2 regions of the Janthinobacterium sp. FT14W genome follow, and region 1 is predicted to be linked to the other one. Evidence: predicted binding sites of a transcription regulator. Region 1 holds the regulator's gene; the other holds the start of a gene.
What was found. Region 1 encodes FNR, which switches genes on or off when oxygen is low (the NO sensors DNR and NnrR bind a similar motif). Its sites were predicted from a motif close to TTGATNNNNATCAA; they were not measured.
Positions count from the first base shown of each region.

Region 2: GCN74_RS19540 (OmpW/AlkL family protein) is a predicted target of FNR. The motif match lies at 10,456-10,469, and genes of this name have one in related genera.

Region 1 covers NZ_WFLL01000032.1:19,227-35,123, reverse strand. The annotation lists gene GCN74_RS20025 (insulinase family protein) at 1-581, opposite strand, end outside; gene GCN74_RS20020 (ATP-binding protein) at 876-2,288, shown strand; gene GCN74_RS20015 (SlyX family protein) at 2,285-2,827, shown strand; gene GCN74_RS20010 (sigma 54-interacting transcriptional regulator) at 2,824-4,191, shown strand; gene GCN74_RS20005 (BON domain-containing protein) at 4,459-4,821, shown strand; gene GCN74_RS20000 (bile acid:sodium symporter family protein) at 5,036-6,049, shown strand; gene modA (molybdate ABC transporter substrate-binding protein) at 6,169-6,927, shown strand; gene modB (molybdate ABC transporter permease subunit) at 6,945-7,616, shown strand; gene GCN74_RS19985 (sulfate/molybdate ABC transporter ATP-binding protein) at 7,621-8,322, shown strand; gene GCN74_RS19980 (TOBE domain-containing protein) at 8,363-9,130, shown strand; gene GCN74_RS19975 (response regulator) at 9,198-12,272, opposite strand; gene fnr (fumarate/nitrate reduction transcriptional regulator Fnr) at 12,513-13,271, shown strand; gene GCN74_RS19965 (FixH family protein) at 13,275-13,799, opposite strand; gene ccoG (cytochrome c oxidase accessory protein CcoG) at 13,854-15,236, opposite strand; gene ccoP (cytochrome-c oxidase, cbb3-type subunit III) at 15,241-15,897, opposite strand, start outside.
Region 2 covers NZ_WFLL01000031.1:3,410-19,306, reverse strand. The annotation lists gene fdhE (formate dehydrogenase accessory protein FdhE) at 1-160, shown strand, start outside; gene selA (L-seryl-tRNA(Sec) selenium transferase) at 157-1,566, shown strand; gene selB (selenocysteine-specific translation elongation factor) at 1,563-3,518, shown strand; tRNA gene GCN74_RS19590 (tRNA-Sec) at 3,531-3,626, shown strand; gene GCN74_RS19585 (substrate-binding periplasmic protein) at 3,784-4,497, shown strand; gene GCN74_RS19580 (GGDEF domain-containing protein) at 4,512-5,252, opposite strand; gene GCN74_RS19575 (DUF1987 domain-containing protein) at 5,256-5,654, opposite strand; gene GCN74_RS19570 (SiaB family protein kinase) at 5,677-6,234, opposite strand; gene GCN74_RS19565 (SpoIIE family protein phosphatase) at 6,300-7,514, opposite strand; gene GCN74_RS19560 (NAD(P)H-dependent oxidoreductase) at 7,687-8,277, opposite strand; gene GCN74_RS19555 (MerR family transcriptional regulator) at 8,351-8,713, opposite strand; gene fur (ferric iron uptake transcriptional regulator) at 8,794-9,231, opposite strand; gene GCN74_RS19545 (LysR family transcriptional regulator) at 9,490-10,386, shown strand; gene GCN74_RS19540 (OmpW/AlkL family protein) at 10,535-11,152, shown strand; gene GCN74_RS19535 (MetQ/NlpA family ABC transporter substrate-binding protein) at 11,232-12,059, opposite strand; gene GCN74_RS19530 (methionine ABC transporter permease) at 12,085-12,759, opposite strand; gene GCN74_RS19525 (methionine ABC transporter ATP-binding protein) at 12,752-13,561, opposite strand; gene GCN74_RS29740 (TonB family protein) at 13,756-14,904, opposite strand; gene GCN74_RS19515 (biliverdin-producing heme oxygenase) at 14,904-15,524, opposite strand; gene GCN74_RS19510 (TonB-dependent receptor) at 15,565-15,897, opposite strand, start outside.

The sequences.
Region 1 (15,897 bases):
TCGGGGATCACCAGCGGATCGCCGCCCGATTCCACTTCGTACGTCGTGCCCTTGAGCAAGGCGCTGGCGATGCCGCTGTCGAGCGCGCGCATGGGGCTGTTGAAGGCGCCCTTCATTTCATTGAAGACGATGCCCTGGTAGACCAGCTTGTCGCCTTCGAACGCATGGCGCCAGCCTTCCTGGCGGAAATTCAGATAATCGAGATTCGGGAAGAAGGCCGCATCGAGGTAGACGTCGAGCAGGTTGAAGAAATCCTTGCGGTCCGTGCTGGCGAACGGGTACACGGTGCGGTCCGGATAGGTCATCGCATTCATGAAGGTGGCCGTCGAGCGGCGCAGCATCGAGAAGAAGGGATCGCGCACCGGGTAGCGGGCCGAGCCGCACAAGGCCAGGTGTTCGAGGATGTGGGCGCGTCCGTCGCTCACTTCCGGCACAGTGGGAAAGGCCACCAGGAACACCATCTCAGCCTGCTCGGTATGCATATGGATATGACGCATGCCCGTTGCCGGCTCGACATATTGCTCGATGGTTGCCTGCAAGACTGGAATGAAGTTGCTGCTGACTTTTTCAAATGTGCTCATGCGGTATGGGATCTCTTCGGTAGGTGATACGGATGGTCGGTAGGGCTGCATGGCATATGGGGCCAAAATGGCGCAATGCCAGAGCCGGCCCGCCAGGGCGGGTGCCAGCTTGATGCCTGTATGAAGCTTTTCCCTATTGTACTAGGAGTATCTGCACGCCGCCGCCGAGGCTTGCTTACGGGACGCAAAAGCAACAACGTTGTCAGATAGTTTACCTACGGGTGGCGCCCCCGGATGAAAGCTTAGCGTACCATGCGCCTTTTCCCCATGCTGACTGAGCCGAAGGCGCTTACCTTGTCCAGACTTTCCTTTCGCCAACTGTTATTTGCCGCCTTCATTCTGACGACGGGTATTTTGACGGCCACTTCCGTGCAAGCCTTGCTGACCCTGGAACACCTGGCGCGGCTGGGGCGCGAGACGGCGGCGCAGGCGATTACCTTGACGGAACAGTCGCAGCGCCTGTCCGAGCGCACCCTGGCCATGGAGCGCAGCGCGCGCCAGTTTCTCGTGCTCGATGATCCCGTGTTCCGCGAGCGCTATGCGGCGGCCCGCGCCGAAGCCGCGGCGGCGCTGCAAGTGCTGAACCGCGCCACGCCCGAGTTCGCACCTCAGCTGGCCGACGAATGGACGGCGCAGGCGCAAGCGGCCTGGGAAGTCTTGCAGGCAGGTAAGCGCCGCAAGCGCGATGGCCACGCCGTCGTGTACCGCGCGTTTGCCCGCATGACGCAGATCAATGACAGCCTGGCGCGCGAAAGCAAGACGGAAATCGGCAGCCGCAACGACGCCCTGCTGGCCGAGCTGGAACGCCAGCGCCGCGTGCTGGGCATGCTGGTGGGCGGCGCCGTGCTGCTGGCGGCCGTGCTGGCCACCTGCTTCGGCTTTCTATTGTCGCGCCCGCTGCGCCGCATCGAGACGGCCATCGAACGCCTGGGCGACAAGCGCTACGACCAGCCCATCGTCGTCGGCGGCCCGGCCGACACGCGCCGCCTGGGCCAGCAGCTGGACTGGCTGCGCCAGCGCCTGGCGGACCTCGATGCCGACAAGGAACGTTTCCTGCGCCACATCTCGCATGAGCTGAAAACCCCGCTGGCGGCCCTGCGCGAAGGCGTGGCCTTGCTGGAAGACGAGGTGGCGGGCAAGCTCAGCGATGGCCAACGGGAAATCGCCGGCATCCTGCAGCAAAACACGGCGTCCCTGCAAACCCAGATTGAAGACTTGCTGCGCTACAATACTGCCGCTTTCGACGCCCAGCATCTGGCGCACAGCAAGGTGGATTTGCTGGTCCTGCTGCAAGATGTGGTGGCCGGGCAGCGCCTGCAATGGCTGGCGCGCCGGCTGACGGTCGAGGTGCAGGGCGCGTCCCTGATCGTGCTGGCCGACCGCGACAAGCTGGCCACGGCCCTGGCGAACCTGCTGTCGAACGCCGTGCGCTTCAGCCCGGAAGGCGGCACCGTGCGCTTTGCCCTGTCCGGCGAAGGGGGCCGCGTGCGCATCGACTGCACCGACGAAGGCGCTGGCGTGGCGCCCGAGGATGCGGCACGCATCTTCGAGCCGTTTTACCAGGGCGTGCGCCAGGCGGCCGGCGCGCGCAACGGCAATGGCATCGGCCTGTCCATCGTGCGCGAATATATCGCCGCCCACGATGGCAGCGTCACTCTTTTACCGCGCTCCGCCGGCGCGCATTTTCGGATAGAACTGCCCTTATGATGACGAGAATTCCCCTGGCCGGCATGGCCGCCTGCGCGCTGCTGCTGGGCGCCTGCGCCACCAAGCCTCCTGTCCAGACGCCCGTGCTGGTGCAAACGCCGCCGCGCGTGGTGGTGGTGGCCGATCCCCAGCTGACGGAACTGCTGGCGTATCAAAGCGCCTTGCGCCTGATGACGCCGTCGGAACTGGGCAAAGCGCAGCTGGACCTGGCGAAGGCCGATCACGCGCCGCCCAACACCATCCGCCGCGCCATGCTGCAAGCGACCGTGCGCGGCACGGGTGACCTGGCCCGCGCGCAAGCGCTGCTGGAGCCGCTGCTGACGGCCACGGGCAAGGACGCGCAACTGCTGGCGCCGCTGGTGCAATTGCTCAGCAGCCAGTACGGGGAGCTGCGCCGCCAGGAAGACAGTATCGACAAGCTCAACACGCAGCTGCGCGACGCCCAGCGCCGCATCGACCAGCTCAATGAAAAACTCGAAGCGCTGAAAAACATCGAGCGCAGCCTGTCCGTGCGCCCCGCCGCGGGAGCGCCGAAATGAGCGAGCACGCCCACATCCTGTTGGTCGACGACGATCCCGACCTGCTGCGCCTGCTGACCATACGCTTGAAGGCGGGCAACTACCGCGTGACGGCCGTGGGCAGCGCGGAAGCGGCGCTGGCGCGCCTGGCCGTGGAATTGCCATCGCTGGTCATTACCGACGTGCAATTGCCGGGCCGCGACGGCCTGGCCCTGTTCGATGAAATCCGCCGCCAGCATGCGGCCCTGCCCGTCATCCTGCTGACGGCCCACGGCACCATTCCCGATGCCGTCGAGGCGACGGCGCGCGGCGCCTTTGCCTATCTGACGAAACCGTTCGACGGCAAGCTGCTGATGGAAAAGGTGGCGTATGCGATCAACCTGTCCACCGTCATGCCGGCGCCCGCGTCCGGCGACGAGAGCTGGCGTGCCGAGTTGATCAGCCGCAGCGCGCAGATGGCCGAGCTGCTGGCCGAAGCCAAGCTGGTGGCGGGGTCCGATGCCAGCATCCTGATCCGCGGCCCCAGCGGCACGGGCAAGGAATTGCTGGCGCGGGCCCTGCACAACGCCAGCCGCCGCGCCAAGGCGCCGTTCATCGCCGTCAACTGCGGCGCCATACCCGAGCAGTTGCTGGAGTCGGAACTGTTCGGCCACGTGAAGGGTTCGTTTACGGGCGCCGTGGGCAACCGCGAAGGCCTGTTCCTGGCGGCCGACGGCGGCACCCTGTTCTTGGATGAGATCGGCGACATGCCGCTGCCGCTGCAGGTGAAACTGCTGCGCGTGCTGCAGGAGCGGGCCGTGCGCCCCGTGGGCGCCGACCAGACGCGTCCCGTCGACGTGCGGCTGTTGTCCGCCACGCACCGCGACCTGGACGTGGCCATGGCGGAAGGGCAATTCCGAGAAGACCTGTATTACCGGCTCAATGTCGTGACCTTGACCCTGCCGCCGCTGGCCGGGCGCCGCGAAGACATCGCCCTGCTGGCGAACCATTTCCTGCAGAAGCTGGCGGCCAAGTACGAAAAACCCCTGAACGGCTTCGCGCCCGACGCCCTGACGGCCCTGGTGGCCGCGCCATGGCCCGGCAATGTGCGCCAGCTGGTCAATGTCGTCGAGCAAGTGTGCGCGCTGGCCACGGCGCCGCTGGTGCCCTTGAGCCTGGTGCAGCGCGCGCTGCGCGTGCCGTCGCTGGAAGCGCTCAGCTACAACGAAGCGAAGCAGCGCTTCGAGCGCGACTACCTGATCCAGCTGCTGCGCCTGACGGACGGCAACGTGGCCGACGCGGCCCGCCTGGCCGACCGCAACCGCACGGAGTTCTACCGTTTATTGCAGAAATACGAGCTGACACCGGCCCTGTTCCGCGCCGACGGCGACCCTGTCGCTGAATAGCGACAAAAATAAAGCGTGGAAAATCAGCGACTTAGCGTAAAACATTGATGGTCTTGCCACAAGTTGTCGCTGTCAGGCGACAAAAAGCGCGGTTTTTCGGGGCGGATAGCCGGAAAACCCGCCGGAAAAATCAGGATCGAATATAAGTCGTTGATTTCAATGGGAATTTAAAAGCTGGCACGGCGCTTGCTGTATGGGTAGATGTGACGCTTCAAAGTGTTGCTTTAACCAAGTAAGAAGCTTTTAACTTCATTGAGAGGAACTACCATGCAAACATCGAAACTGTTCAATACCCTGGTTGCCGCTATCGTACTGTCGGGCGCCTCGATCACCGCTTCGCATGCAGCTGACTCCGCACCAAAAGCACAAGCTCCTGCTGACACTGTCGTGGCCGCCAACGCCGCCGCTGCCGTCCCTGATGAAACCATCACTTCCTCGGCCAAGGCCGCCCTGAGCGCCGATGCGCAAGCCGCTGCCCTGCCCGTCAAGGTGGCAACCCAGCAAGGTGTGGTCGTCCTGTCGGGCGACGTGCCGAGCGCCGAAGCGGGTGACCGCGTCGTGCAGATCGTCGCTTCCGTGAGCGGCGTGAAAGAAATCAAGAACGAGCTGAAAGTCAAAGCCGCCGGTTAATCCCCCTCGCGCTGTACTTTACTCCGGGTTGCCCTGTCTGCGGACAGGGCATTTTTTTGTCCGCGCGGTTTTACCCGGCCAGCCATGCTGATGCCGCCAGGCAAGGAGGAGGGAAATACAAGTAGAATAGCCAGCACTGACGCCGCTCCCGGCGCTGTTTGTCATCTCCGGCACAGCATGCTGTTGCAAGGCTGCGCCGTTACCAGGCTACCGCATGTCTTCTTTTTCTCCCGCTGCCCTGCTGCGCAATCTGAAACCCGATAATTTCACCATCGCCCTGCTCGTCACCGTGGCACTGGCCACGTTCCTGCCCTGCACGGGCACGACGGCCGTGGTCTTCGGCAATATCACCACCGTCGCCATCGGCGCCCTGTTCTTCCTGCACGGCGCCAAGCTGTCGCGCGAAGCCGTGGTGGCCGGCGCCATGCACTGGCGCCTGCATTTGCTGGTGCTGGCCAGCACCTTTGTCCTGTTTCCGCTGCTGGGCCTGGCCCTGCGTCCGTTGGCGCTGACGTTTCTCACGCCCGACCTGTACATGGGCATTTTGTTCCTGTGCGCGCTGCCGTCCACCGTGCAATCGTCGATCGCCATGACGGCCATGGCGCGCGGCAACGTGCCGGCCGCCATCTGCAGCGCCTCGGCCTCGAATTTCATCGGCATTTTCCTCGCCCCCATCCTGGTCGGCTTGCTGGTGGCCAAGGGCGCGGAAGGCAAGTCGTCGGTGGACGCCGTGCTCTCCATCGTCATGCAGCTGCTGCTGCCCTTCCTGGCCGGCCAGTTCCTGCGCCGCTGGATCGGCCGCTGGGTCGACCGCCACAAGGCTACGCTGAAATTCGTCGACCAGGGTTCGATCTTGCTGGTGGTCTACACGGCCTTCAGCGAAGCCGTCAGCGAAGGCCTGTGGCATACGATCTCGGTGGAAACCCTGGTGGCCCTGGGCTTGATCAGCCTCTTGCTGCTGGCGCTGGTGCTGGGCATTGCCACCTTCGTCAGCCGCCGCCTGGGTTTCAACAAGGAAGACGAAATCGCCATCGTCTTTTGCGGCTCGAAGAAAAGCCTGGCCAGCGGCGTGCCCATGGCCAAGGTGCTGTTTTCCACCCGCTCGCTGGGCATGGTGATCCTGCCGCTGATGCTGTTCCACCAGATTCAGCTGATGATCTGCGCCGTGATCGCGCAGAAATATGCGCGGCGCAAGGATGGCCTGGACAGCGAAAAGGTGGCCGCCTGAAGCCGTATCAGGGGCCGCTTGAAGCAAGTTCAGCCGTCTTGACTTGCGCCATGGCAGAACGCTATATATGCGTGTATATTACGGTCCTTGTTCACCGTTCACTTTACAAGGATACGATCATGCGCCTCACCTCCCTCGCCCGCCTGCTTGGCACCGCCTTGCTCGCCACCGCCGCTACCTCCGCCCTTGCCGGCGAAGTGGTGGTGTCGGCCGCGGCCAGCCTGACGAATGCGTTCAAGGATGCGGCGCAAAGCTACGAGGCGCAGTATCCGGGCAGCAAGGTATCCTTGAACTTCGCCGCCTCGGGCGTGCTGCTGCAACAGATCGTCAAGGGCGCGCCCGTGGACGTGTTTGCCTCGGCCGACCAGGAAACCATGGATGCGGCGCAAAAGCAGGGCCTGGTATTGCCGGCCGACCGCATGGACTTCGTCAGCAACAGCCTGGTGCTGATCGTGCCGCACGATAGCAAGCTGGGCATCAAGAGCTTGAGCGACCTGACGCACAAGGGCGTGACCCGCGTGGCCATCGCCAACCCGGCCAGCGTGCCCGTCGGCCGCTACTCGGAAGGCGCGCTGAAAAAGGCGAACTTGTGGGATGCCGTGCAACCGAAGGCCATCGGCACGCAGAACGTGCGCCAGTCGCTCGACTACGTGGCGCGCGGCGAAGTCGATGCGGGCTTTGTCTACGCCACCGACGCGGCCATCATGAAGGATAAAGTGAACGTGGTGCTGGACGTGCCGCTCGAGGCGCCCGTGCTGTACCCGATCGCCACCATCAAGGGCAGCAGCAATGGGGCCGAAGCGAAGCGCTTCGTCAGCTACCTGCAGACGGCGCCGGCGCAAGCCATCCTGGCCAAGTACGGTTTCAAGAAGCCATAGTTTAGGTACGCGCCCGCATGGATATCGCCTGGACCGCGCTGGCCCTGTCGCTGAAGGTGGCGGCGTGGGCCACGGCGCTCAATTTGTTGCTTGGCATCGGCACGGGCTATCTGCTGGCGCGCACGCGTTTTCCCGGGCGCGAGCTGCTCGACGCCCTCCTGACCCTGCCGATGGTGATGCCGCCCACCGTGCTTGGCTATTACCTGCTGGTGCTGCTGGGCCGGCGCGGCACGATGGGCATCTGGTTGCAGGACAACTTCGGCATCAACCTGATCTTTACGTGGCAGGGCGCCGTGATCGCTTCCACGGTGGTCGCCTTTCCCCTCGTCTTCAAGCCCGCGCGCGCCGCCTTCGAGGCCGTCGACGGCCAGCTGGAGCAGGCGGCCCGCGTGCTGGGCATCTCGGAAATGGCCATCTTTTTCCGCGTGACCCTGCCGCTGGCCTGGCGCGGCATCCTGGCCGGCGTGCTGCTGGGCTTTGTGCGCGCGCTGGGCGAGTTTGGCGCCACCCTGATGGTGGCCGGCAGCATTCCCGGCAAGACGCAGACCCTGTCCGTCGCCGTGTATGAAGCCGTGCAGGCGGGCCAGGACGACGTGGCCAATACGCTGGTCCTGATTACTTCCGCCGTGTGTATCGTGGTGCTGCTGTCGGCTGGCCGCCTGGCGCCCGGGCGCATCGCTCACAAATAACGCCATGCAACTCGACCTCGACCTCCGCGCCACTTTGCGCTCCGGCAAACGCCGTTTCGACATGCAGGTGCAATGCACGTCCGGCAGCCAGCGCATCGCCCTGTATGGCCCGTCCGGCGCCGGCAAGAGCATGACCCTGAAAGCCATTGCCGGACTCTTCACGCCGGATGCTGGCCATATCCGCCTGAACGGCCGCACCCTGTTCGATTCCGCCGCCGGCATCAACCTGCCGCCGCAGCAGCGCAACGTGGCCTATCTGTTCCAGGATTACGCGCTGTTCCCGCACCTGACGGTGCGCCAGAACGTGGGCTTTGGCCTGAGCCGCGGCTGGTTCAATCCCCGTGCGCGGGAAAAATTGCAGAAAGTCGAGCATTGGCTCGATGCGTTTCACTTGCAGGAACTGGCGCACCAGTTTCCCGACGAGTTGTCCGGTGGCCAGCGCCAAAGGGTGGCGCTGGCGAGGGCACTGGTGGCCGAGCCCAGCGCGCTGCTGCTCGACGAGCCGTTTGCCGCACTCGATCCGGCCCTGCGTGTCAAAATGCGTTTGGAACTGAGCCAGTGGCAACAGCGCCTGGACGTGCCCATGATCCTGATCACCCATGATCCGGAAGATGCGCGCATCCTCGGTGAACATGTGCTTTACTTGCGTGACGGACAAATTGACAGCATGGAAGAACATAGGGCATTGGGTGAACGCATTGGATAAATCAACGGCAGCGGAAATCGGCCTGCAAGGCTCGGTATGGATGACGGTGGGCGGCGAGCACCTGGGCGGCGTCGGCCGGGTGGAATTGCTGGGCGCCATCGCCGAGTGCGGCTCCATCACGCAGGCGGCCAAGCTTGTGAAGATGAGCTACAAGGCGGCCTGGGACGCCATCGACGCCATGAACAACCTGGCCGGCGAGCCGCTGGTCGAGCGCCTGACGGGCGGCAAGGGCGGCGGCGGCACGCGGCTGACGCCACGGGGGCGCCAGCTGGTCGACAATTTCCGTATCATCGAGCGCGAGCATGCCCGCTACCTGCGCCAGCTGGGCAGCCAGGCGGAAGGCATCGCCGACGATCTTTTACTCATACGGAGAATGGCCATGAAAACCACGGCACGCAATCAATTCCTGGGCAAAGTTGCTGAACTAAAACAGGGCGCCGTCAACGACGAAGTGACCCTGGAATTGCCAGGCGGCCAGCACATCGTCGCCATCGTCACGCGCGACAGCAGCGCAAGCCTGGGCCTGGTGCCGGGCGCGGAAGCGTTCGCGCTGGTCAAGGCATCGTCCATCATCCTCGTGGCCGACAGCGAAGGGGCGCGCTTTTCCGCCCGCAACCAGCTGACCGGCACCGTCACGCGCGTGCAAACGGGCGCCGTCAACACGGAAGTGGTGCTGGACCTGCCGCGCGGCGGCACGATAGCCGCCATCATCACGAACCAGAGCAGCAGCGACCTGGCCATCGAGCTCGGCAGTAATGTGACGGCCATCTTCAAGGCGTCCAGCGTGATCCTGGGCGTGCCGGCGTAAACGGCGACGCTGAGCAAAGTTCCGGGGTCAGACCCGGCGGGTCTGACCCCAGCTTTACGTTGCAGGCCTAATCCTGCAACCGCGACAACCAATCGGCCGCCGCCGCCAGCGCCAGTTCCAGTTCCTGCGCCGTGTGCGCCAGCAGCGCCGGCACCGCATCGAAGCGGCCCCCATCGATGGCTTCCTCGGTGGCAAACGCGGCGCGGATCAGGCGCTTGGTGCCCAGGGTGCCCACGGAACCGCGCACGCCGTGCAGGATGCGCGCCACGTCGCTGTGGCGGCCCGCTTGCAACGCCGTTTCGGCGTCGCGCACGGGCGTCATGCCTTTGTTCAGTGCGTCTTCCACCATGCGCCGCAGCACGCCGCGCCCCTTTGCATCGCGCCCCATCACGCGCATCAGGGGCGCCATGGAAAATACTTCCTCGTCGGCACCGGGCACCGGCTCCGCCGTCTGCACTTGCGGACGCTTGGGCAGGTGGCGCAGGATGACTTCCATCATCTCTTCCACCACCACGGGCTTGGCGATGAAATCGCTGATGCCGGCCGTCATGCAGCGTTCGCGTTCGGACGCCAGCACGCCGGCCGTCATGGCGATCACGGGCAGGTTCAACCGCAGTTCCGTGCGGATGATGTGGGTGGCGCTGAAACCGTCCATGACGGGCATCTGCATGTCCATCAGCACGATGTCGTAGCGCAGCGCCTCCGTGCGCAGCCGTTCCACGGCCTGCAAGCCGTCGCCCACCACGTCCAGGGTGGCGCCCATGTGTTCGAGGATGCCGCGCGCCACGGCCTGGTTCAGGTGGTTGTCCTCCACCAGCAGGAAATGCACGCCGGCCAGTTCCGTGCCCAGCGGCTGGTGCAGGATGCGCTGCTCGCCGCCGTCGTCCTTGGCGATCAGCGCCTGGTGCAGGGCATCGAACAGGCTCGAGCCCGTGATCGGCTTCATCAGCACGACGTCGGCCTCGGCCGCGCTGGAGATTTCCTCCAGGTGGTTGCGGGCAAACGCGTTGACCATCACCACGATGGGCTGGCGCTGGCCAGCGGCGGCCTGGCGGATGGCCTTGGCCGTGGCCAGGCCGTCCATCACGGGCATGTGCCAGTCGGCCAGCACCACGTCGTACGGCTGCTGCTGCGCCAGGCGTTCGCGGTACAGTTCGATGGCGGCAAAGCCGGAATCCACTTCGTCGGCCAGCCAGCCCCATGCCTCGATCAGTTTGACGATCAGTTCGCGCGTGGTGCGGTTATCGTCCGCCACCAGCAGGCGCAGCTGACCCAGGGCCGGCGTGCGCCGCGTTTCGGCCGGCTGCGCCAGCATCTCGAACGGCACGCTGAACCAGAAGCGGCTGCCCTTGCCTTCGCTGCTGGCGACGGCGATTTCGCCGCCCATCATGTGGATCAGCTGCTTGCTGATGGCCAGGCCCAGGCCCGTGCCGCCGAAGCGCCGCGTGATGCTCTGGTCGCCCTGTGAAAACGCGGCAAACAGCTGCTGTTGCTGCTGCGCCGTCATGCCGATGCCCGTGTCGCGCACTTCAAAGCGCAGCCGGGCGCTGCCCTGCTGGCTGTCGGCCAGGCTGACGGCCACCACCACTTCGCCGCTCTCCGTGAACTTGATGGCATTGCCGGCCAGGTTGACGAGGATTTGCTGCAGGCGCTGGGCGTCGCCCACGAGGCGCCGCGGCACGTCGGGCTCGACGGCGATGGCCAGTTCCAGCTCCTTCTCGCCCGCATTCATGGTCATCGTCGTGGCCAGGGTATTCATGACTTCGTCGAGGTCGAATTCGACGGGCGACAATTCCATGCGGCGCGCCTCGATCTTCGAGTAATCGAGCACGTCATTGAGGATGCCCAGCAGCGACTGGCCCGCCACGCGCACCATGGTCAGGTATTTGCGCTGTTCCGTGTCGAGTCTGGTGTTGCCCAGCAAATACACCATGCCCAGCACGGCATTGAGGGGCGTGCGGATTTCATGGCTCATGTTGGCCACGAAGTCGCTCTTCGCGCGGTTGGCCGCCTCGGCCCGGTCGCGCTCCCGCTCCAGCTCTGCCGCGCGCGCTTCGAGTTCCTGCTGCAGGCGGTCGCGTTCGCTCATCAGGCCGTTGAACGCTTCCGTCAGTTCGCCGATCTCGTCGCGCTGCTGCACCGGCACGGGTGTAAAACGGCTGCCGCTGCTACGCAGGGCCAGCAGGGTGTCGCGCAGGCGCACCAGCGGCGACAGCAGGCGCACGGTCACCCAGCCCAGAACGGCAGCGGCCAGCAGCGAGGCGAGGATGCTCCACAGCACCAGACGGTACAGCACGCCATCGAACGGTTCGAAGGCGTCTTCGACGGGCAGCGAGGCGGCCAGCAGCCAGTTCACGGACTTCAGGCGCTTGAAGCTGTTGACGGCCGTGACGCCGCGGCTGTTGGTGCTGACCATGCTGCCTTCGCCGTCTTCCTTCAGCAGCTGCGTGGTCGTCAGGTTGGCATTCGGCTTGCGCGGCTGCAGCAAGCGGCTGGTATCGGGATGCAGCACGTAGCGCGGCACGTCGCCGCGCGTGAGGATGAAGTAATAGCCGCTCTTGCCGATCTTTTCCGTGCGCAGGCGCCCCAGCAGGTTGTCCTTGTACAGGCGCAGCACGCCGATCACCACGCCAGCCACCTGGCCATCGGCAGCCAGCACGGGCGCCACCATCTGCACGATGGGCATGCCGCTCGATTTGCCCAGCATCGGTTCGGTGATCATGGGCTGGCGCGTGCGCAGGACGGTCTGGAAATACTCGCGTTCGGCGACGTTGATGCCGGCGCGTCCTGTCACCAGCGGCATGTCGGCCACGACGGCGCCTTGCGCGTCGAGCACCAGCACGTCGTCGAACAGCACCAGCATCGAGCGGCGCGCATAGTATTCGCGCAGCTTGGCGGGCTGGGCGATCAATTCCGGCGGCTGCTGCCGGGCCGTCAGGGTGACGATCTGCAGCAGCATGGCCAGCTTGTCGTCGAGCTCGGCAGCGGTGCGGCTGATCAGGGAAGACTGCTGGCTCAGCAGTACTTTGGTGAAGTCGGCGCGCATGTGCTGCACCTGGATCATGGTGACGAGCGCGATCATGGCGATCGAGGTCAGGCTGGTGGCCAGCGCGACTTTTGCTTTGATGCCGAGAGGCTTCATGATTTCCTTTTCAGTACCGGGCGGCACAGGCGGCAGATAATGCTGTCAGGAATTTTCCTATCAATGCCCGAGCTTGGCAAGCGCCGCTGCGCAAATTGCCTTGCCCCATACGGGCTTTTGACGATGTTGCCATATAATTAAAGGCTGGACGTCGTTTATTCGCCGAAATTACCGTGAAATTGGCACACGGCAACCCTGTATGCAGTAAACTTGTTGTTGCATTTTCTAAAAGGTACCGACATGACTGAAGCGTTACTCACTCCAACCTTGCCCACAGTGAACGTGGAGGCGTTGCGTGCGCGATGCTCGACCTGCAGCATGCATCAATTGTGCCTGCCGATGGGCCTGGATGTGGGTGATATGGACCGGCTGGACCAGATCATCGGTCGCCGCCGCAAGATCGCGCGCGGCGCCTCGCTGTTCCGCATCGGCGACTCGTTCCAGAACCTGTATGCGATCCGCCTGGGGCACTTCAAGACCTACCAGATCAATCCGGGCGGCGAAGAGCAGGTGACGGGTTTCCAGATGGCTGGCGAACTGCTGGGCATGGACGCCATCAGCGCCGACCGCCACCACTGTAATGCCGTGGCGCTGGAAGACAGCGAAGTGTGTGAAATTCCGTTTTCAAGCCTGGAACAATTGCTGGGCAATATGCCGACCCTGCTGCGCCATTTCCACCGCATGATGAGCCAGGAAATCACGCGCGAGCAAAGCGTCATGCTGTTGCTGGGCAATATGCAGGCGACCCAGCGCTTTGCCGCCTTCATCGTCAACCTGGCGTCGCGCTACGAGGCACGCGGCTATTCGGGCAGCAATTTCCAGCTGCGCATGTCGCGCGAGGAAATCGGCAACTACCTGGGCCTGACCATCGAGAGCGTCAGCCGCTTATTGTCGAAATTCAAGAAGGAAGGCTGGCTGCGCGTCTCGAACCGCGAGATCGAGATCCTGCAGCCGGCCAAGCTGAAGGCCATTACGGCCGGCACGGACAACTGCAAGTAAGATTTACAGCTCTTCATCCGCCTGCAGCGCGATGCTGCGCTGCAGGGGCCAGGTCCAGATGCCGGACAGGCGCCATTCGCGTTTGTCGTTTTCCACCAGCACCTGCCAGCGGCTGCGCTCGAGCATGGGCAGCGCCACCGAAAAGTTGCCGGCCGCATCAGGCTGCAGCAGCAGCTTGATGTCTTTTTCCGGCTGGGTCGCGTGCGCCAGGTGCAGCTGCAGCGGCGCCCGATACGCCTTGCCGAAGCTGTGCACGGAACCGCTGAGGCGCGCTGCCGCCACGTCGTACGATAGCTTGCTTGACATGGCCAGGTCGCTGGCGACCGTATCGCGCCGCAAGTCCTGGTTGATCGCCTTGCCCTGCTTGTAATAATCGCCCACCACCAGCGCGTCGGGCTGCGTAAACGCGATATAGCCCATGGTGCTGCCGACGACGACGGACAGGCCGGGGCCGATCATCAGCAGCCATGGCCAGCGATGCTTGTACCACGGCGCCACGGGGGCTTGCAGCTTGAGGCTGTCGGACATGATATTTCTCCTGTTTAAGCGGCCAATCCCCATGCGGGGATTGGCCTTCCTGCATTAGCGCGGCACGATGAAGACCGCGCTTTCACGCACGTGCAGCGATGGGTCGTCCAGCGATTGCAGCTCGATCGCAATCTTGTTCGAGCCCTTCTCGCCCACGCCGTGCGGCGCGCGCAGGCGGATGGGCCAGCCCAGGGTTTCCGTCGGCTGCAGGGTCACTTCATCGCGCGTCAGCAAGGTCAGGCCCGGCAAGCCGGATACGCTGATTTTAAAATGCTGGCTTTGCTCCGAGGTGTTCATGATCTGCAGCCGGTAGACGTTCTCGATCATGCCGTCTTCCACTTCGCGTCCCATCGAACCGCGGTCGCGGATCACGTCCATTTTCAATGGCGTGCGCAGGGCCAGCGAGGTACATACGGCGATGATGATCAGGGCCAGGATGGAAGTGTAGATCAGGACGCGCGGGCGCATGGCGCGCTGGCGTATCTGCTTCGAATTGAAGTTGTTTTCCATCGCATGGTCGGTACTGTAGCGTACCAGTCCCCGTGGCCGGTCGACCTTGTCCATCACGCTGTTGCAGGCATCGACGCAGGCGGCGCAGCCGATGCATTCATACTGCAGGCCGTTGCGGATATCGATGCCGGTCGGACACACCTGCACGCACAGGGTGCAGTCGATGCAGTCGCCCAGCTTGTCGTTGTTGCCGGCCTTCTTGCTCATGGCGCCACGGGGTTCGCCCCGCTTGGCATCGTAGGTGATGATCAGCGTGTCCTGGTCGAACATGGCGCTCTGGAAACGCGCGTAGGGGCACATGTATTTGCACACCTGCTCGCGCAGCCAGCCCGCGTTGCCGTAGGTTGCCAGGCTGTAGAACAAGACCCAGAACCATTCCCAGGGACCGAAGTTCAGGGTGGTCACCGCCTGCGCCAGTTCCTTGATCGGCGTGAAGTAGCCGACAAAGGTAAAGCCCGTCCACAGGGCGATGGCGCCCCACACCAGGTGCTTGGCCGTCTTCTTGGCCGTCTTGCGCAAGGACGGGCCCTGCTTGTCGAGGGCCATGCGCGCGCTGCGCGTGCCCTCGATCTTGCGTTCCACCCACAGGAAGATTTCCGTGTATACCGTTTGCGGGCAGGAAAAGCCGCACCACACCCGCCCGGCAATGGCCGTGACGAGGAACAACAAATACGCACAGATGATCAGCAGGGCCGCCAGGTAGATGAAATCCTGGGGCCACAGCACGACGCCGAAAATGTAGAACTTGCGCGTGGTCAAATCGAACAGCAGGGCTTGCCTGCCATTCCAGGTCAACCACGGCAAGCCGTAGAACGCGAGCTGGGTAAGCCATACGCATACCCATCGCCAGGTAGCGTAGCGTCCTTTGGCCTCGCGAGGGTAGATTTGCTCGCGGGCCGCATACATCTTGATGACTTGAGGTTCCATTACATCATTTCACGGGCGTCTGGGGATTCGACAGGCTCCAGACATACGCCGACAGCACGTGTACCTTGGACTCGCCGAGGAAATCGCTGAAGGCCGGCATGGTGTTGTTGCGTCCCTTGCGTACGGTTTCCATGATGGTGTCGGCGCTGCCGCCGTACAGCCAGATCTTGTCCGTCAGGTTGGGCGCGCCCAGCATCTGGTTACCCTTCGCATCGGCGCCATGGCAGGCCATGCAGGCGCCGAACTTGGCCTTGCCCAGCACGGACTTGACGGGGTCCGAGGTGGAACCGGACAGGCTCAGCACATAATGGGCCACGTTCTCGACATCCTTTTCGGAGCCCAGGGCGGCGCCCATCGGCGGCATCTGGCCGTTACGGCCGTGCATGATGGTGGTCTTGATGATGTCGGGATCGCCGCCATACAGCCAGTCCTTGTCCGTCAGGTTGGGGAAGCCCTTGTTGCCGCGCGCATCCGAACCGTGGCATTGCGCGCAGTAGGTCAGGAACAGGCGCTGGCCGATGGCTTGCGCCTGCGGATCGGCCGCCACCGTCTTCAGGTCCTGGCTCAGGTACTTGTTGAACAGGGGGCCGTAGTCGGCTTCCGCCTTCTTCAGCTCTTCCTCGTACTGGCCCGTCGATTTCCAGCCCAGGCTGCCGGCATA
Region 2 (15,897 bases), on a different contig from region 1:
CTTCAACCAGGAGCACGATTACAACGTCGAGCCGCTGGCCGACGACCTGGCCAGCCTGATGCTCGACCTGCTGGTGGGCGAGGCGGGCTACCAGCGCGCCAGCGGCAATCCGCTGCTGTGGCTGGGGAAGAGCGAAAGCAGCGAGGGCCAGCCAGCATGACGGCCGGGCAAACCGTGCGCCTGCCGTCGGTGGACCGCATCCTGGGCGACGCGGTTTGCCTTGATTTGATCGTCCGGCATGGCCGCGTGCAGACGCTGGCCTGCGCGCGCGCCGTGCTGGCCGAACTGCGCACGGCCATGCTGGCGGGTGCAGTGTGCGAGGAGGGCGCATCGATTGCCGCCATCGCCGCGCAGATGGACGAACGCCTGCAGGCGCAGTCGCGCTCGCCGCTGCGCGCCGTCTTCAACCTGACGGGCACCGTGCTGCACACGAACCTGGGCCGGGCGCTGCTGCCCGACGCCGCCGTGCAAGCCGTGGTGGAAGCGCTGCAATGGCCGATGAACCTGGAATTCGACCTGGAGACGGGCAAGCGGGGCGACCGCGACGACCTGGTCGAGGAGCTGCTGCGCGAACTGACGGGGGCCGAAGCGGCCACCATCGTCAACAACAACGCGGCCGCCGTGCTGCTGATGCTCAATACCCTGGCGCAGGAAAGGGAAGTGATCGTCTCGCGCGGCGAACTGGTGGAAATCGGCGGCGCCTTCCGCATCCCCGACGTGATGACGCGCGCCGGCGCCGTGCTGCGCGAAGTGGGCAGCACCAACCGCACGCACCTGGCCGATTATGCGAACGGCGTCAATGAACGCACGGCCTTGCTGATGAAGGTCCATTGCAGCAATTACGCGATCACCGGCTTCACGAAAAGCGTGGAGCTGGACGAACTGGTGCCGCTGGCGGCGCAACACGGCGTGCCCACGGCCGTGGACCTGGGCAGCGGCACCCTGGTCGACCTGGCGCAATACGGTCTGCCGCATGAAACGACGGTGCGCGAAACCATCGAAGCGGGCGCCGACCTGGTGACGTTCAGCGGCGACAAGCTGCTGGGCGGCCCGCAATGCGGCGTCATCGTCGGGCGCGCCGACCTGATCGCAAAGATCAAGCGCAATCCCCTGAAACGCGCGCTGCGCGTGGGCAAGCTGACCCTGGCCGCCCTGGAGCCCGTGCTGCGGCTGTACCGCGCGCCGGACTTGCTGGCCGAGCGGCTGACCACCTTGCGCCTGCTGACGCGTCCCGCCGCCGCCATGCGCGCGCAGGCGGAGATCCTGCTGCCGCTGCTGCAGGGCGCGCTGGGCGCCTCCTACGTGGTGACGGCCGAAGCGATGCGCAGCCAGATCGGCAGCGGCGCCTTGCCCGTCGACCAGCTGCCCAGCTTTGGCCTGGCCATCCGCAGCGCGCCGGGCGCACGACTGAGCAATCCGCTGGGCGCGCTGGAACAGCGGCTGCGCGCCCTGCCGTGCCCCGTGATCGGGCGCATCGGCCAGGACACCCTGTGGCTGGACCTGCGCTGCCTGGAAGCGGCGCACGAGGCGGCCTTCCTCGCGCAGCTCGGCGAGTTGCGCGCATGATCGTCGGCACCGCAGGCCATATCGACCATGGCAAGACGACCTTGACGCGCGCGCTCACGGGCGCGCACACGGACCGCCTGAAGGAAGAGCAGGCGCGCGGCATCTCGATAGAACTGGGCTATGCCTACCTGCCGCTGCTTGACGGCACGGTGCTGGGCGTGATCGACGTGCCCGGCCACGAAAAATTCATCCGCACCATGGCTTCCGGCGTGACGGGCATCGACTTCGCCCTGCTGGTGGTGGCTGCCGACGACGGCATCATGCCGCAGACGCAGGAGCACCTGGCGATCTTGCAGCTGCTGGGCGTGGCGCGGGGCGCCGTGGCGCTGACCAAGGTCGACCGCGCCGATGGCGCCCGCGTGGCGCAGGTGGAAGCCGATATCGAGGCGCTGCTGGCCGGCACGCCGCTGGCGGGCAGTCCCATCTTCCCCACGGCCGCCAGCCAGGATAACGATCCCGGCGTGGCGGCCCTGCTGGCGCATTTGACGCAGGTGGCGCGCCGCCTGCCGCGGCGCGACGAGCGGCGCCTGTTCCGCCTGGGCGTGGACCGCGTATTCACCTTGTCGGGGCAGGGCACCATCGTCACCGGCACGGCGCTGGCCGGCATGGCCACGGTGGGCGCCACCTTGCAGCTGGCGCCCGGCGGCGCGCAAGCGCGCGTGCGCAGCATCCATGCGCAGAACCGCGCGGCCGAGACGGGCATGGCGGGCCAGCGCCTGGCGCTGAACCTGGCCGGCATCGACCGCGAACGCATCGAGCGGGGCAACTGGATCGTCGCGCCGGAACTGGCGCAGTGTTCCGAGCGCCTCGACGTGGAACTGACCCTGCTGCCCGACGCGGGCGTGCAATTGAAAGCCTGGTCGCCGCTGCACGTGCACCTGGGCGCGGCGCACCAGCTGGCGCGCGCCGTCATGCTCGATGGCGAGACGCTCTCGCCAGGGCAGACGGGCAGGGTGCAGCTGGTGTTCGATGCGCCCATGCACGGCGTGCCGGGCGACCGCTTCGTCGTGCGCAATGCGCAAGCCACGCAGACGGTGGGCGGCGGCATGGTGCTCGATCCGTTCGGTCCCGCGCGCAAGCGGCGCAGCCCGGCGCGCCTGGCCTGGCTGGACGCGCTGGCGGCGTTCGTCGCGCACGCCGATTATGCGGCCCTGCTGGCGCAAAGCCCGCTGGGCCTGCGCGAGTCGCTGCTCGTGCGCTTGTCGCTGCTGCCGGCCGCTGCCATCGCACTGCCGCCCGACACGCAACGCATCGGTTTGCGCGCCGGCGACGCCTTGCTGCTGGCACCGGCGGCGCGGGCCGTGCTGGAAGAGCGGATGCTGGCCGCGCTGGCCCAGTTCCACGCGCGCGCGCCGGACGAAGCGGGGCCGGAGCTGTGGCGCCTGAAGCGCATCGTCGACGCGGAGATGGAAGACGCCTTGTGGAGCCACCTGGTCGAAGGCTTGCTGGCGCAGGACAAGGTGCAGGCGCGCGGCGCCAGCCTGCACCTGCCCACCCACAGCGTGGAACTGACGCCGCAGGAGCAGGCCATGGCCGAGCCCTTGCTGGCAGCCCTGGCGCAAGGGCGCTTCGATCCGCCGTGGACGCGCGACCTGGCGCGCCACTTCGGCCTGGCCGAGGACGAAACGCGCCGGCTGCTGCGCAAACTGGCCAAGGCAGGCCAGATCAGCCAGGTGGTGCACGACCTGTTTTATCACCAGGCGGCGCTGGCCGAGCTGGCGCAGCTGGTGCGGGAACTGGCGCAAAGGGCCGAAGACGATGGCGGCTTGCCTGCCGGCAGCGGCGCCGTCGGGGCGGCCACCTTCCGCGATGCCAGCGGCCTGGGCCGCAAGCGGGCGATCCAGGTTCTGGAGTTCTTCGACCGCGTCGGTTATACTCGCCGTGTTGGCAATGGGCATCTATTACGCCCGCAGGCGCTGTGGTCCTATACTGCAGTCTTGCCCAGCAGCTAGCTCAGGCACCGCGGAAAGCACACTCATCCGGTGATGTGGCCGGGCTTCAAACCCGGTGGAGGGCGTCAGACGTTCTCCCGTAGGTTCGACTCCTACTGTTTTCCGCCACTTGCTCTTTTTTCCTTTCCCCCGCATGCAGAGCGTTCCGGCGTTGGCCTGTTGCCACGTTGTGGAAAATAAATGGCTTAATTGGCAATATGCGGCGATGCCGGCGCGGGCCGATGGTAACATCGGCTTGAATCCTCCGTAGCAGATGAAAGCAAGCATGAAACAAGCAAGCATGGCACGGCTGCTGGCAGCGGTGGCACTGATGCCGGCGCTGGCCGCGGCGGCGGACGTGCGCGTCGTCGGCGAGCACTTGCCGCCATCGAGCATGATGGAAGGTAATGTCGTCGTGGGACGTGAAACGCTCAAGGTGCGCGAGATCATGGCGCGCGCCGGCCTGTCCTACGGTATCGAACTGCTGCCGTGGAAGCGCGCGTATGCGCAGGCGCTGCGCGAAGCGGACACCTGCATCTTTTCCACCACGCGCACGCAGGAGCGCGAAGCGCAGTTTCGCTGGGTCGGCCCGCTGAACGAAGCGGAATGGGTGCTGTACGGCCTGGCCGAACGGCACCTGGCGCTGCGCACGCTCGACGATGCGCGCGGACTGGTGATCGGTACGGTGCTGGGCGACGCGCGCGACGACTACCTGCGCCAGCGGGGCCTGAGCGTGGCGCCCGTGACGCAGGAATGGCTCAATCCGCAAAAGCTGCTGCTCGGGCGCATCGACCTGTGGGCCGTGGGCATGGCGGTGGGCAGCAAGCCGTTTGCCGGCAAGCAGTGGGAGGGCAAGGTGGTGCCGCTGCTGACCTTCAACCGCGTGCAGACCTACCTGGCCTGCAACAAGCGGTTGCCCGAGGCGCAGGTGGCGGCCATGCAGCGCGCCGCTGCCGCCATGCGCCGCGACGGCAGCATGGCGCGCGAACAGCTGCGCTGATCCGGGGCGCAGGCTCAGCTCTCCAGCCACTGGCGCACGCAGTTGCGCCCTTCGCGCTTGGCCTGGTACAGGGCCTGGTCGGCATGGCTGTAGGCCGTCTCGAATGCCGTGCCGGCGCGGTTCCAGCTCAGGCCCACGCTGACGGTGATGGCGCGCGTGATGGGCGCCGCATGGCGCTGGCGGCCGACGGTGTCGCAGATGCGCTGCGCGATGGCGGCCGCGTCGTCGCGCGAGGACGTGGGCCAGACCACGGAAAATTCTTCGCCGCCCACGCGGCCGATGGCCGTCTCCTGTCCCAGCAGCTCCTTCAGGCAGTCGACCACGGCCTGGATCACGCCGTCGCCGGCCGGGTGGCCGAAGTCGTCGTTGACCTGCTTGAACAGGTCGATGTCGAGCACGATCAGGGCCATGTCGCCCTGCGCCAGGCAGCGCGAGGCGTGGTCGATCACGGCGCCGCGGTTCAGGGCGCCCGTCAGCGGGTCGTGCGTGGCGCGGTATTCGAGCTGGCCGGCCAGGGTCTGCAATTGCCGGTTCAGCAAATGCATGTCGCGCTCGGCGCGGTCGCTGCGGCCGATCAGGCGCCGCGTCTCGCGCATCAGCCGCTCGTAGTGATTGATCAGTTCACCGAGCACGCGGCGCTGCGCCTCGCCGCTGGCATGGCCGTCGGCGTGCATGCGGCGCGCGGCGGCCAGCGCGGCCGCTTCCACGGTGAACAGGTCGGGCTCCAGTTCGGCCTCGGAGATGGCGGCGCGCATGCTCTAGCTGCCCTGCACGGGATGGTCGCGGAAATCGAGCGCCGTGAAATCCTGCTGCAGCTCCTGGCCGAATTCCAGGATGGTGTCATCGTCCTCGTCGTGATACCAGTTCAGGCGCACCTGGTTGCCGTCCATGGCCGCCTGGTTCAGGGTGTCGAACAGGGTAAACAGCATCTTCGTGCTGGAGCTGTTGAAGTAGGCCAGCGAGACGTTGACGGTGATGGCGCTCTCGCGGCAGCCTTCCAGGTAGGCGCGTACGGCGGCGATCAGCGGGCCGTAGAAGGCGGCCGCGTTTTCCGGATACGACTCTCCCTTGATCGACAGGGTGTGCTGCTCGAAACGGAAGTCGATTTCGGGCGAACTCGGGGTCGCGGCGATGAACAGTGGTGACGGTAATTGCATATGCTTTCCTGAGTCGGCTCTTTCAAATGATGGCTTTGATGCAGAAGATGGTGTGCCCCGGCTCCTGGGGATCCTGGACGAATTCGAATTCCAGCGGCTCGCTGGCGTCGCGCGCCATGGTGAGGAAGCCCAGGCCCGCGCCCTTGCTGTCGGCCGGCGTTTCCTCGCGCAGGGCCTTCTTGTAGGCGAGACGGATTTCCTCCATCGTCATGGTGTGCAGCGGTTCCAGGCGGGCGCGGATCTGCGCCACGTTGTCCGTCGAGACGGGGTTGGCGCACAGCAGGAAAAAGCTGTCGCCGCGCGTGCCGATGCAGAACGAGCCGCGTCGCATCTGCTGGTCCAGCTGCGCATCGGGCGTCAGGCTGTCCGCCGAATAGTGCATGATGTTCTGCGACATCTCGATGAACGAGGAAAAGATGCGCCGCCGCGTGGGACCGGCCGCACCGGCCGTATCGAGGCGCGCCTTGATGGTTTCGGAAATGGCGCTGACCACGTGCTGCGAGAAATAGCCCACGTAAAAAAAGATGATGTTGCGCTTGCGCGCCACATCCCAAAACTCGTTGAATTCTTCGTACAGCACGTCCGTGCTCCTGGCTAGCCGGTGACCCGGTTTCTTGTTGATAAGGTGGCTCGATGGCGTCAAAACTACAGGCGGAAACAGAAAAAGGTCAGGTCGTCGCGGCGCGGCTGCCTGCCTTGCCAGGCGGCGCTGTCCTGCAGCAGCGCCGCCGCCACGTCGCTGGCGGGTGCGTCGCGCTGCGCCAGCAGCTGTTCGCGCATGCGCCGCTTGCCGTACGCAATGTCGCGCGCGCCGCCGATCTGGTCGAGCAAGCCGTCGGTGGTGATGAACAGCAGGCTGCCGGCGGGAATGTCCAGCGTCTCGTTGTGCCAGCAGTAGCCGGCCGGCGTGTCGACATAGCCCACGCCCATGCGCGCGCCGTCGATGGCGCGCACGGCGTCTGCGCCCGGCGCCACCACGTGCAGCGCCAGTTTCGCGCCCGCGAAGCGCAGGCTGGCGCTGGCCGCGTCATGGCACAGGAAGGCGCAATCCATGCCGTCGTTCGAGCCGGCGTGGCCCGTGGCTTCGCCGCTGCCCGCATCCTGGCCCAGCAGGGTCTTGATGGCGCGGCTGACGGCGCCGATCAGGGCGGCCGGGTCGCGCGGCCCCAGTTCGCGCAGGGCCTGGCTCAGGGCCGACGAGGCGATCAGGGTCATGAAGGCGCCCGGCACGCCGTGGCCCGTGCAGTCGGCGATGGCGGCGAACCAGCCGCCTTCGTAGCGTTCGAAAAAATAGAAGTCGCCGCCGACCACGTCGCGCGGCTGCCATTCCAGGTGCGCGTCGGGCAGGGTGGCGCGCAGTTCCGCATCCGAGGTGCGCAGCAGCGCGCGCTGGATCACGCTGGCGTAATCGATGCTGTGCATGATCTGCCGGTTCTTTTCCGCCTGCATGGTGGCCACCACGTTCATCAGCTGCAAGCCGAAACCCACGCCGGCCAGCGCGCCGTCCTCGGTGATGATGAAGCCGTCGGCCAGCGCCTTTTCGCCCGCTTCCACGGCGCGGAAGGTGAGGTCTTCGATGCTCATGGCGCCGTCGACGATCAGCGGTTCCTTGTCCATGAAGGCGATGCAGCTCTTCTTGCCGTACACCTCGTGATAGAAGGGCTTGGACATCTGCGACATGAAGATGTTGCGGCTGATCAAGCCGATGGGGCGCTGCTGTTCCGTGACGGGCAGGCTCATCATGTCGCGCCGTTCCGTGAACAGTTCCAGCACGGCGAAATTGCTGGCGTCGGCCTGCACCGATTCCGTGGGAATGCACAGGTCAAGCGCCACGGACGTGCGATAACGGGGAAGATGCAATCGAGAAGCGTTGAACTCCACAGCGGCTACCTTTACATGACGATCGGACCCTTGTTGTCGCGGCGGCAAGGCGACTGACAAACAGGCAATATCATCATGGTAGCTGCCGAATATGACGGCTTGATTACCAGCTTGTCAAAACCGTATGCAAGATGGCTGCATGGCAAGCACCTCACGGGCGCCGGGCCAGCCTCTGCGCCTGTGCCAGCCAGCGCTGTCTTTGTGCTTCCGTGGAATCGATGAGGGGGCCGAAACTGGCCACCCTGACGGGCTTGACGCCGCAAAATTCCAGCGTCGTCTTGCGCAGCTGGTGGATGCCGGGCATGTGGTAGATCCAGCGGAAATACCACGGCGGCGTGTCCATCGCCACCAGCAGCTGCGCCGTGCGGCCCTTCAGCAGCTGCGCCGGGAAGGCCTTGCCGGGGCGGTACTTGAAGGCGTAGCCGGGCAGGAAGACGCGGTCGACAAAGCCTTTCAGCAGGGCCGGCGCGCCGCCCCACCAGATCGGGTAGGCAAACACCAGGTGTTCGGCCCAGCGGATGGCTTCCTGCGCGGCCAGCAGGTCCGGCTCCAGCGGCTGCACCTGGCGGTAGCCTTCATGCAGGACGGGATCGAAGTCCAGCTGGCCCAGGCGCAGTTCGCGCACCGCGTGGCCCTGCGCGCGCGCCGATCCGGCATAGGCCTCGGCGAGGGCGGCGCAGAAACTGTCGTTGGACGGGTGGCCGAGGAGGATGAGAATGCGCTTGGGTGTCGTCTTGCTCATGATGCAGGCTTTCCATTAAAGAAGAGCTTGCATGCTAAAGCCTGCCCCTGGGGGCAGAGTCAAGCGCGTCGTTTCACGCTGCCTGCGGCTGCTGGCGCGCCAGGCAGTCGCGGATTTCCGTGTCGATGCCGGCCAGTTCCGCGTCGAGCTGGCGCAGGCGGGCGATATCCTGCTGCACCTGCGCGCGCTTGGCGGCGATGTGCCGCGACAGGGCGGCCCAGTCGGTATCGTCGCCGGCCAGGATGGGCAGCAGTTCGGCCAGGCGGAAGCCCAGGGTCTGCGCCTGGCGTATCAGCCTGACTTGCGCCAGGTCCTGCTGCGTATAGACGCGGTAGGCGCCGGAGCGGCGCACGTCGCCCAGCAAGCCCAGGGTTTCATAGTGGCGCAAGGCCTTGGGCGAGGTGCCCGCCAGGCGGGCGATTTCTCCGATGTACATGGCTGTCCTTTCTTGAGCATGGGCGGGCGCAGTGTAGCGCAAGACGGGGCAGGGCGGAACGCCGCGCCGCCCCGGCGCGCTCAGGCCCGGCGCGGCGGGATCTTCTTGGCCGTGCACTCGGCGCAGGTGCCGTACAGCGACAGCGCGTGTTCGTGCAGCACGAAGCCCCGTTCGGCGGCGATCTCGTTCTGGCGCAGTTCGATGCCTTCGTCGACGAATTCATCGACCTTGCCGCAGCCCGTGCAGACCAGGTGGTCGTGGTGCTGGCCTTCGTTCAATTCGAAGACGGCGTGGCCCGATTCGAAATGCCGGCGAAACAGGATGCCCGCTTCGGCAAACTGCATCAGCACGCGGTAGATGGTGGCCAGGCCCACGTCGATCTTTTCAGCCAGCAAGAGTTTGTAGACATCGTCCGCGCTCAGGTGCTTGATCGTGCCTTCTTGAAACAGCTGCAGAATCCGCAAGCGGGGGATGGTCACTTTCAAGCCCGATTCACGCAGTTCCCTCAATATATCCATGTCTCCCATTCCTTTTTGTGGTCGCCTGAGCGTGCGCTTAAGCGTGATCCTGCATTATATCGCAAATGATAATCATTACTATTCTCATCTGTGTCGTGTGAGATGCGAATATTATGCTGCGGGGGCAGGCGGCAATCCAGTGACATCGGCGCAAGTGGCGCTTGCGCCGGGAGCAACTTGTGCCGGCGCTATGGTGCGGATGAAAAAATCGTGCTCGAATCGCTATACTGTGCAGAAATGAATAACAATGGAGGGGGCATGGACCGATTTGATGCGATGCGCATTTTTACGCGCATCGTCGAACTGCGCAGTTTCACGCAGGCGGCGCATGATCTCGGCTACCCGAAGGCCACCGTCACGCATGCCATCAAGCAACTCGAAGCGCGCCTGCGCGTGCGCCTGCTGCAGCGGACCACGCGGCAAGTGACCCCCACGCCCGATGGCGACGCGTATTATCAGCGCTGCGTGCGTCTGCTGGCGGACCTGGAAGAAACGGAAGCCGTGTTTTCCTCGGCGGCGCAGCAGCCGGCCGGCAAGCTGCGCGTCGACTTGCACGCCACCCTGGCCATGCATTTCGTGATGCCCGTGCTGGACCGGTTTTGCGCCCGCTATCCGCTGATCGAACTGGAAATCGGCATGGGCGACCGCCTCGTCGACCTGGTGCGCGAAGGCGTCGATTGCGTGCTGCGCGTGGGTGAACTGGGCGACTCGTCCATGGTGGCGCGTCGCGTGGCGCTGCTCGAGCAGGTGACGTGCGCCAGCCCCGCCTACCTGGCCGCGCACGGCACGCCGGAGCATCTGGCGCAACTGGACGGCCACCGCGCCGTCAATTTTTTTTCCGCCCGGACGGGCAAGGTCTGGCCCTTCGATTTCAAGGTGGCGGGACAGCGCCACAGCGTGGCCTTGGGGGGCACGGTGTCCGTCAACAATGCGGACGCGTATCACGCCTGCTGCCGCGCGGGCATGGGCTTGATCCAGGCGCCCCGCTATCACCTGGAGCGGGCGCTGGCGGCCGGCGAACTGGTGGAAGTGCTGCGCGACTTGCGGCCCGACCCGCTGCCCGTGTCCGTGCTGTATCCCCATCACCGGCAATTGTCGCCGCGCGTGCGCGTGTTTGCCGACTGGGTCGCCAGCCTGTTTATCGCAGTGAATTAATTTTGCATTGCGGCATTTCTTGACCTGTGTAAAGGAAAAAATCCCTCTTTCCAGCCCTTCTGGCCCTATTTGATGTGGATCAAAGTTTTTGTTGCGCTGCACTCTTAGACTTCGCAGCGTTACTTAACGACAAAAAGAGGGAACTAGAATGAAGAAGTCCGCAACTGCAGCAGCAATCGTCCTGGCCGCCATTGGCGCATTCGCCGGTAACGCAATGGCACAGGAAGGCCCATGGCTGGTTCGTGCACGCGCCGTGCACCTCGACCCGGCCGACAAATCTGCTCCGATCGGCGGCGTGGGCGCATCCGACCGTTTGCATGTCAGCAGCAAGACGATTCCTGAAATCGATATCTCGTATTTCTTTACCCCCAATATCGCTGCCGAATTGATCCTGACGTATCCGCAAAAGCATGACGTCAAGCTCGACGGTAGTAATATCGGTACCTTCAAGCACTTGCCGCCGACCCTGTCGCTGCAATATCACTTCATGCCTGAAAAACAGTTCAGCCCTTACGTGGGCGCGGGCGTGAACTACACGAATATTTCCGATGTGAAATTGCTGAACGGCGCCGGCCGCCTGGAACACGACAGCTGGGGCTTCGCGCTGCAAGCTGGCGTCGACTACAAGCTCGATAAAAACTGGTCGCTGAACTTCGACATCAAGAAAGTGCAGATCCGCAGCGACGTCTTCATCGGCGGCGCCAAGGCCAGCGAAGTCAAGGTGGATCCGCTGCTGATCGGCGTCGGCGTCGGCTACCGCTTCTAAGTGTTGAACATGCCTGCGTAGCGCGGGTAAAAAAAAGGACGGCAACAGCCGTCCTTTTTTACGTGTATAACGCGCCGGCTTATTTTTTCAGCGTCTTTTCCAGCGCCAGCTGGTAGTCCGTCTTTTCGTAGCCGGGCAGGTATTTGTTCGTCGCGTCGAGGAAGGCGCGCGAGCGGTAGGCCGCTTCCAGGTCCTTGACCCATGGCTTGGCCTTGTCGGCCGTGCGGATGGCCACCAGGTTGATGTAGCTGTCCGAGATCTTTTCCACGCTCAGCGCGGACGTCAGCTTCATGCCGGCGGCCAGGGCGAAGTTACCGTTCACAAAAGCGTAGTCGGCGTCGGCCAGCGAACGTGGCAGCTGCGCCGCTTCCAGCGGCACCAGTTTCAGCTTCTTCGGGTTTTCCAGCACGTCGCGCTCGGACGCGCGCAGCGGGTCGACGTTCGGTTTCAGCTTGATCCAGCCCATCTTGGCCAGCATCACCAGCGCGCGCGCCTGGTTGGTGGGATCGTTCGGCATGGTGATGGTGGCGCCGTTCCTGACTTCCGCCAGCGTTTTCTGCTTGCCGCCGTACAGGCCGATCGGCATGGTCGGCACGGTGATCAAGGAGCTCAATGGCAGCTTGTTATCGGTGGCGAACTTGGTCAGATACACGATGTGCTGGAATACGTTGGCGTCCAGCGACCCTTCGGCCAGCGCGTAGTTCGGCTGCACGTAGTCGTTGAATTCCACGATCTTGACCTTGTAGCCCTGTTTTTCCAGGATAGGCTTGATACCCAGCTTCAGCTGGTCGGAATACGGACCGGAGCTGGTGCCGATGACGAGTTCTTTCGGGTCCTTGGCATGGGCGGCGGTGGCGAAGGCCAGGCTGGCGGCGGCCAGGAGCAGGTTGCGGCGTATGTGGTTCATGTATGTCCTTGTTTCTGAATGGGGATTAACGTTTGTCGAGGCGCTTGGCGATGCGCGTGCCGGCGAACTGGATGGTTTGCACCAGCACGATCAGGATGGCTACGGTGGCGACCATGATGTCCGTCTCGAAGCGGTAGTAGCCGTAGCGGATGGCCAGGTCGCCGATGCCGCCGCCGCCCACCACGCCGGCCACGGCCGAATACGACAGGAAGCTGATCGACAGCACGGTCAGGGCCAGCACCAGGCCGGAGCGCGCTTCCACCAGCAGCACGCGGAAGATGATCTGCATTTCCGACGCGCCCATGGCGTGCGCCGCTTCGATCACGCCGCGCGGCACTTCGCGCAGGTTCTGTTCCACCAGGCGCGCCAGGTAGGGAATGGCGGCGAACGACAGCGGCACGCTGGCTGCCAGCGGGCCGATCGAAGTGCCCGCGATGATGCGTGTAAACGGCGTCAGGGCGACGAGCAGAATGATGAAGGGGAAGCTGCGCACGGTATTGACCAGCCAGCCCAGGATCGTCGACAGGGGGCGGTTTTCCAGCGACTGGCCTTCCGAGACGAGGAACAGCAGGATGCCCAGCGGGCCGCCGATCAGGATGGCGGCCGTCAGGCCGATGCCCAGCATCGTCATGGTCTGGCCCAGGGCCACCCAGATTTCCGGCAGCAGCTTGATGACGTTATTGATCGATTCTTCAAACATGTGTTGCATCCTTCCATGCGGTGGCTTCAAACGCCTCGGTGCCGTAGTAAGCCAGCTCGCGTCCCAGCGCCGTCTTGCGCGGGGTGGCCGTGTCGCTCAGGTCGAATTGTTCGGCGATGGCGCCGTTTTCCACGACGGCCACGCGGTTGCAGATGGCGCCCAGCACCGACAGCTCATGGCTGACGATTACGATGGTCACGCCCAGACGCGCGTTGATGTCGCGCAGGGTGTCGAGCAGGGCGCGCGTCGTTTCCGCGTCCAGCGCGGACGTCGGTTCGTCGCACAGCAGCACGTCCGGGTGGCTGGCCAGCGCGCGGGCAATCGCCACGCGCTGCTTTTGCCCGCCCGATAATTGCGCCGGATAGCTGTGCAGCTTGTCGGACAGACCCACCAGCGCCAGGCATTCCTCGACCCTGGCGGCGATCTGCTCGCCCTTGGCCGCGCCATGGATTTTCAGGGGGAAGGCGACGTTGTCGAAGACGCTGGCGTTCTGCAGCAGATTGAATTGCTGGAAAATCATGCCGATGTTCTGGCGCGCGTCGCGCAAGGCGCTCTTGCTCAGGCGCGTCAGTTCGCGCCCGGCCACGGTAATGGTGCCGCTGTCGGGACGCTCGAGCAGGTTAATCAGGCGCAGCAAGGTCGATTTGCCGGCGCCGCTCTTGCCGATCAGGCCGAAAATATCACCGGGATAGACTTCCAGCGTGACCGATTTGACCGCGTGGAATTGTTCGCCTTTGGGCAGCGCGAAGGTCTTGTTCGCGCCATCGATGCGAATCACCGGCGTACGGTGTGGTGTGGTCATGCAGTGTTTCCTTTTTTATTGGACCGTGACAGGCGGGTAAAGGGGCCGGATCGGGATGGATCGGGCCGGCCTGAAACGTCGGTTGCGTAGTATACCTCCGATCGTGTTATTACTCCTACGACAGAATCTTGCTTTGAATATGCAAATAATGTCTATATGGATGTTTTGCAAGAGCAAAAGCGGATTTTTGGCGCTCAGCCGATAGAAAATTCGACGGGAATCGACAATTCGAGCGGATCCGGCCGTTCCTTGGGGATGCGCGGCAGCGGCGCGGCGCGCTGCAGGGTGTCGAGCGCGGCCTGGTCCAGCGCCGCGGAGCCGGAACTGTGCTCGATGGCGGCGGCCAGTACCTGGCCGTCGCGGTCGATGCGGCAGCGCAGGTAGACCACGCCCTGTTCCTGTCTTGCACGCGAGGCCGTCGGATAGCGGCGGAAGCGTTCCATGCGCGCCAGCACCTTGCCTTCCCAGCTGGAAACGCCGCTGTGCTGCTCCTGCGGCGCGGGCGGCAGGGCGGGCGAAGGGGGTGCCGCCGCCACGGAAAGCGCCGCGGCCGGCGCCGGCGTCACGGGCGCATGGCGCACCTCGGCGACGGCGGCGAGGCTCTCCGCTTGCGGCGGCATGGGCGCCGCCTCGGGCTGCGGCAGCACGAATTGGCGGATGGCCGGCGCTGTTTTTTTGGCAATGGCGGCGGACGGTGCGGCGGCCGCGCTGACCTGTTCAGCAAGATTCTGCTCCAAAGGCCGGGGCGGGGCGGCGGGCAGCAACAGCAGCATGGCCGGCTGCGCGGCGTCGGGCACGCGGGCCAGCACGGGGGCGGCGGGGGCGCGCTGGTACAGCGCCCAGCCCAGCAGGGCGCCGTGCATGGCGAAGACGGCGGCAACCGTCAGCGGACGGCGCCAGTCCGTGGGCGGCGCCGGTGTTGCGCCGGCCGCTGGCGGCGGTCCGTTCGGGCGGCGCAGCAGATAGATGATGACGGCGATTTCCATCGCGCCCACCATGGCGATCACCCACCATGGCGGATGGCCCAGGCACATGGCGACGAAGCCGATGGCCATGCCCAGGCAGGCCATGGCCTTGCCGCGCCGCGACACGGCGCGGTGTTCGCGCCACTGGCGCAGCGGCGCGCCGAAGCGCGGATGGTGCAGCAGCCAGTGCTCCAGGCGCGGCGAGGCGCGGCTGAAACAGGCCAGCGCCAGGATCAGGAAGATCGTCGTCGGCATGACGGGCAGCAGGGCGCCGATCACGCCCAGCGCCACCATCAGCATGCCGGCGGCCGTCCACGCCCAGCGGCGCAGGCGTGCCGTGTGGGCTTCCGCGCCGGCCCGGGTCACTGGCTCTTCCATCAGGCGCAGGCCTCCACGTGGCCGTGCATGCGCAGGAAGGCGGCGCGCGCGCCGTCGATCACGCGCGCTTCGCCGGCGCCGTCGAGGGTGGCCGTGTCGAGCACGGACGTGAACTCGCGCCAGTGGCGCGCGCGTCCGTCAGGATGGCCGGCCAGGTGGCGCGCGCCGTGATGCTCGTCCAGGCCTATCTTGCCGGCCAGCTTGTACAGGATGGCGGCGCCCAGTTTCGAGCCTTCGCTCACATACAGCCAGCCCAGCGCCGTGGCCAGGTCCAGCTGCGCGTCGAATGGCGGCGTGGCCGCATCGGCCGGCAGGGCCGTGTCCAGGTCGCGCAGGTCGGCCGCGATGCTGGCGTAGCGGCGGCGCTGTTCCAGGTCGGGCAGCAGGGCGGCCAGCTGCGCGTTGTCGTACAGCGCGTCGACGTCGCGCAAGAACGCGTACTGCGCCTGCAGGAAGCGCGCGTAGCTGGCGCGGCTGGAGAAAGGGGCGCTGGCCATGATGCGCTGGTCCAGCAGGTCGTGGGTGGCCATGGTGTCGGCTTTCAGGCGCTGGCTGCGGGTCGGCGCAGGGTTGGTCGGGATGGCGTTCGGGGTGATGCCGGTATCGCTTGCTGCATTCATGATGGGTCGTTTCTGCTTTCTATTATAAGGATGAATCACATTAAAATCGCATGCCGAGGGTGACGCGTGCCGTGCGGCCCGGTCCCGGCATCAGGCTCAGGGTCAGCGGATCGAGGTAGTAGCGGTCCGTCAGGTTGTCCACCGCCACGTCGACGGTGGCGTTGGGCGTGATCTTGTAGCTGGCGAACAGGTCGGCCAGGGTGTAGGCCTGCGTCAGCACCTGCGGCGAGGTGCCCGTCCACGTCTGCCATACGGCCTTGTCGTCCTGGCGCGCCAGCGGATGGCCCACGTGCGTCAGGCGCGTGCCCACCGTGAGCTTTTCCTGCAGCCAGCGCGTGCCCAGGGTCAGGTTGGCGCTCAGCTTGGGCTGGAT